DNA from 2 places in the Streptomyces sp. NPDC051677 genome. Region 1 is predicted to be linked to the other one. Evidence: predicted binding sites of a transcription regulator. Region 1 holds the regulator's gene; the other holds the start of a gene.
The links. The regulator HspR, encoded in region 1, represses chaperone genes until heat shock. The targets are predictions, from matches to a motif close to TTGAGNNNNNNNNNCTCAA.
Positions count from the first base shown of each region.

Region 2: a site for HspR is predicted at 1,024-1,042, ahead of lon (endopeptidase La). Genes of this name have one in related genera too.

Region 1 is NZ_JBITCT010000023.1:29,918-32,308, reverse strand. Features, by position in the region: gene ACIBAF_RS25855 (hypothetical protein) at 1-515, shown strand, start outside; gene ACIBAF_RS25850 (heat shock protein transcriptional repressor HspR) at 595-1,062, opposite strand; gene dnaJ (molecular chaperone DnaJ) at 1,068-2,246, opposite strand; gene grpE (nucleotide exchange factor GrpE) at 2,304-2,391, opposite strand, start outside.
Region 2 is NZ_JBITCT010000011.1:28,188-30,578, forward strand. Features, by position in the region: gene lon (endopeptidase La) at 1-1,001, opposite strand, end outside; gene ACIBAF_RS15005 (GNAT family N-acetyltransferase) at 1,181-1,846, shown strand; gene ACIBAF_RS15010 (DUF5954 family protein) at 1,978-2,391, shown strand, end outside.

The DNA of each region.
Region 1 (2,391 bases):
ACCTGCTGTTCGACAGGGACGACCAGTACATCGGCTACGGCCTCACTTTCGCCGTGGACGGCCACGAACACCGCGTCGACGTGGACGGCGCGGCCTCCTGGCAGCTGCCGCGCGAGATATTCGCCCCGGAGGCGGGAGTCCAGGGCGAGCTGAACCGGATGGGCGTGCGCGGTCTGCCGTCCGAGACCGGCAACGCGGCCCCCGGCTTCTCCCCGATCGCCCGCCAGAGCGCCCTGCGCGCCCGCGCCGTCGCGGCGGCAGCAGCCGGCGACGAGAACGCCGTACGCCGGAACTCGACCGTCCCGGAACGCTGGCGCCGCCCGGAACCGAGCCAAGCCAAGGAGACGGCGACCACCCCGGCCCCCACCCCCTCCATCCCCGGCTCCCACCTCTGGCAGCTGGGCATGCCCAAGGGCCCTACGACCCGACCGACCGCCCCCACCCGGCAACCGCAGCAACAGCCGCCCGGCCAGGAGCCCCCGACCCCGACCCCGACCGTCGGCATGGGCGACTGACCGCCCGTGAACAACAGCGAAGGGGCCCGAAACTCCGGGCCCCTTCCCATGTACACCTGTACACCTCAGTCGGTACGCCTCAGTCCGACGGCTGCTGCCGCTTCGGACGCCACACCACCAACGCGCTGGTCTGCTGTACCTCCTGGTACGGCACCAGGTCCCGTCGGTACGACGCGTGCACCGCCGCCTCGCGCTGCTGCATCGCCGCGGCCGCACCGTCCAGCGCGGCCTCCATCTCGGCCACCCTGGACTGCAGGGCGGCCACCTGGTTCTCCAGCTCGATGATCCGTTTGATGCCGGCCAGGTTGATGCCCTCGTCCTGGGACAGCGCCTGCACCGTGCGGAGCAGTTCGATGTCGCGGGCCGAGTAGCGTCGGCCCCGGCCGGCGGTGCGGTCGGGGGAGACGAGGCCCAGGCGGTCGTACTGGCGCAGCGTCTGCGGGTGCAGGCCGGAGAGCTGGGCCGCTACCGAGATGACGTAGACCGGGGTCTCCTCGGTCAGTTCATACGGCCCACGAAAATTGTCACTGCGCCGACGGCCGTCCATCACTCTCAGGCTCCCTTCGCGGCCTCGAACAGCTCCGCCCGCGGGTCCTCGCCCGCGGTCGCCTCGCGATACGCCTCCAGCGCGTCACGAGCCTTCCCCGACAGGTCCTTCGGGACACTCACCTCCACGGTGACCAGCAGGTCGCCGCGGGTGCCGTCCTTGCGGACCGCGCCCTTGCCCCGCGCCCGCATGGTGCGGCCGTTGGGCGTGCCGGGCGGCAGTTTCAGGGTCAGGGACGGTCCACCGAGCGTCGGCACCCTGACCTCGCCGCCGAGGGCCGCCTCCGTGAACGTCACCGGCACGGTCACCGTCAGGTTGTCGTCCTTGCGGCCGAACACCGGGTGGGGGTCGACGTGTACGACGACGTAGAGGTCGCCGGACGGGCCGCCTCGCTCGCCGGGTGCACCCTTGCCGCGCAGGCGGATGCGCTGCCCGTCCGTCACCCCGGCCGGGATGCGGACCTGCATGGTCCTGGAGGACTTGGCGCGCCCGCTGCCCTTGCAGTCCAGGCAGGGATGCTCGGCGATCAGACCGCGGCCCTTGCAGTCGGGGCAGGGGTCGGTGAGGGAGAAGCCGCCGCCCGAGCCCCGCGCGACCTGGCCGGTGCCGACGCACGTCGGGCACACCCGCGGCGTGCCGTTCTTGTCGCCCGTGCCGGAACACGCCTTGCAGGGGGCCTGCGAGGACATGCGCAGCGGGACCGTCGCGCCCTCGATGGCCTCCGTGAAGGTGAGGGTGACCTCGGTGTCGATGTCCTGGCCGCGCCGGGGCTGGGTACGGGTCGTGCCCGGGCCGCCGCGGTTGAACAGGCCGCCGAAGACGTCCCCGATGCCTCCGCCGAAGCCGCCGGAGGCCCCGCCGGTCTGGGCGCCGCCTCCGAAGAGGTCGCCCAGGTCGAAGTTGAAGGAGCCGCCGCCCGCTCCGGGGCCCGGGCGGAAGCCGCCGTTGCCGAAGAGGGCGCGTGCCTCGTCGTACTCCTTGCGCTTCTTGGGGTCGCCGAGGATGTCGTTCGCCTCGGAGATCTCCTTGAAGCGCTCCTCCGCCTTGGCGTTGCCCTTGTTGGCGTCCGGGTGGTTCTCGCGGGCGAGCTTCCGGTACGCCTTCTTGATCTCGGCCTCGGTGGCGTCCTTGGGGACGCCGAGGACCTTGTAGAAGTCCTTCTCGATGAAGTCCTTGGTGCTCACCCTCGACGTCCCTCCTCTCGCGTAGTCACGACGATCGCCGCGGCGATCGCGTCAAGCTCAGCCCTCGTCCGGGCCACCGCTCTCCTTGTCGTCCGCCGCCGCCGTCTCGGCCTCGTCGGCCTTCGCGGGCTGCGCGCCGGGCTGC
Region 2 (2,391 bases), on a different contig from region 1:
ATCCGCTCCTTCACGTCCTGAAGGCCGGCGTGTTCGGCGTCCAGGACCGACTGGGCGCCCTGGATGTCGTAGCGGTCCTCGGTCCGTTCGTTCCACGGGAGTTCGAGGACGGTGTCCAGCCAGGTGCGGATCCACGAGCCCTCGGGCGACTGGTCGCTGGAGCGCTCCAGCTTGTCGACCTCCTTGAGGGCGGCCTCGCGGACCTTCTCGGGCAGGTCGGCGGCCTCGACGCGGGCGCGGTAGTCGTCGGACTCCTCGCCCTCCTGCTCGCCGTTGAGCTCGCGCAGTTCCTTGCGGACGGCTTCGAGCTGGCGGCGGAGCAGGAACTCGCGCTGCTGCTTGTCGACGCCCTCCTGGACGTCCTTGGCGATCGTCTCGGCCACGTCCTGCTCGGCGAGGTGGTCGCGCAGTTGCGAGGTGGCGAGCTTCAGACGGGCCACCGGGTCGGCGGTCTCCAGGAGCTCGACCTTCTGTTCGGTGGTCAGGAACGGCGAGTAGCCGGAGTTGTCGGCGAGCGCGGAGACGTCGTCGATGGCCTGGACGCGGTCGACGACCTGCCAGGCGCCGCGCTTGCGCAGCCAGGCGGTGGCGAGCGCCTTGTACTCCTTGACGAGGTCGGCGACGTGGCCGGGCAGCGGGTCGGGGACGTTCTGGTCGACGCGGGCCCCCTCGACCCACAGGGCGGCGCCCGGTCCGGTGGTGCCGGCGCCGATCCGCACCCGCCCCCGGCCGCGGATCAGCGCGCCCGGGTCGCCGTCGGCCAGCCGGCCGACCTGCTCGATCGTGCCGAGCACACCCGTGCTCGCGTAGGTCCCCTCGATGCGCGGCACCAGGAGTACCTGAGGCTTGCCAGGCGTTGAACGGGCGGCGGCCTGGGCGGCCTCCACGGCGGCGCGCACGTCGGTGTCGTTGAGGTCCAGCGGAACCACCATGCCGGGGAGCACGACCTCGTCGTCGAGGGGCAGCACGGGCAGGGTGAGCGGTGTGGACGTCGAAGCCATGATCTCCCCTTAGGCAGTCAAGTTGAGCTATGCCGACTCAATGCACGGGCCGCTTCGAATGTTCCCCGGGATGTCGCCCGTTCGCTGTGGGCGATCACGACTGTCGGCGCGCGGGGCTGTGTGCCTATCGTCATCGAGTAATAGACGAAGGGCTTGAGCAGGCCTTACGGGAGGGCGTTGTGGAGCGGATCGTGCGGGCCTGGGTGGACGGCTGGGTCGTGTCACGGGGGGCCGCGCCGCCGGTGGACGAGCCGTGGGGCTGCACCGTCGACGTGGGCACGGGGACCCATCACGTCACCCGGCACGTCCTCGGCGCGACGAACGACGGCGTCGAGGAGGCGGACGTCCGCAAGGCGGCGGGCGCGGTGACCGGGGCCGGGGTGTGGCTGAAGGCGTTCGCGGACCCGGCGGTCGTCGGGGGCTGGGTGGGGCCGGGGTGGTGGGTCGATCCCGAGCCCGGCTTCCTGATGACGGCCGCGCTCGCGGACGTCCCGCCCGGCCCGGTCCCCGACGGACACCGGCAGCGCACCTGGTCGATCGGCGGGGTGACCCGCACCATGATCGCCGCCCCGGACGGTTCCCTGGCCGCGCGCGGTCAGATCGCCCCGACCGGTGCGACGGCGGTCTTCGACCAGATCGAGACGTCCCCCGCGCACCGCCGCCGCGGCCTCGGCGCCCTCGTCATGCGCACGCTCCAGCGCGCGGCGGTCGACCAGGGCGCCCGGACCGGCGTGCTGGGCGCGACACCGGAGGGGCGGGCGCTGTACGAGTCGCTGGGGTGGCGCGTCGAATCGCTGTTGACCAGCGCGAAGTTCACCGGGGACACGGGGGACGCACAGGGGTGACGTCCGGCGGCCACAGGGGCGCACCCTTCGACCCTGCACGACCGGGCACGCCCCTTACGCCCCCTCCCCGTACCCCGTCCACTTCCGGCATTCACCCCGAAGCATCCCTTCGCGCCGACCACAATGCGCTTATGACCGATGACTGGAAGCGACGTCTCGACGCCCTCCACGCGGAGCTGGTCCGCCGTGACGACCCCGTCGCCTGGGTGACGGAGGCGGACGCCGTCGAGGCCTCCCGGCGTTATCCGCACATCGCGCTGCGCGGGCCCGTCTTCGGCATCGCCGTGCAGGACCCGGCCGCCGCGGAGCCGGGCTGGCGGCTGCTGAAACCGGTGGTGGACAGCATGCCCCAGCAGGCCCGCGACGGGCTGAACTCGCACCTGTGGTTCAAGGCGAAGGACGGCGCCGACGATCCGGCCGTCCGACGCGAGCTGCTGGCGGCCGTGGCCCTGCTGGAACGGGCCCCGGCCGACGAGGTGGAGGCCCTGGGCGTGCGCTACCGGGTGGTGCGCGGCGACGAGTTCGCCCGGACCGGCGACGACGGC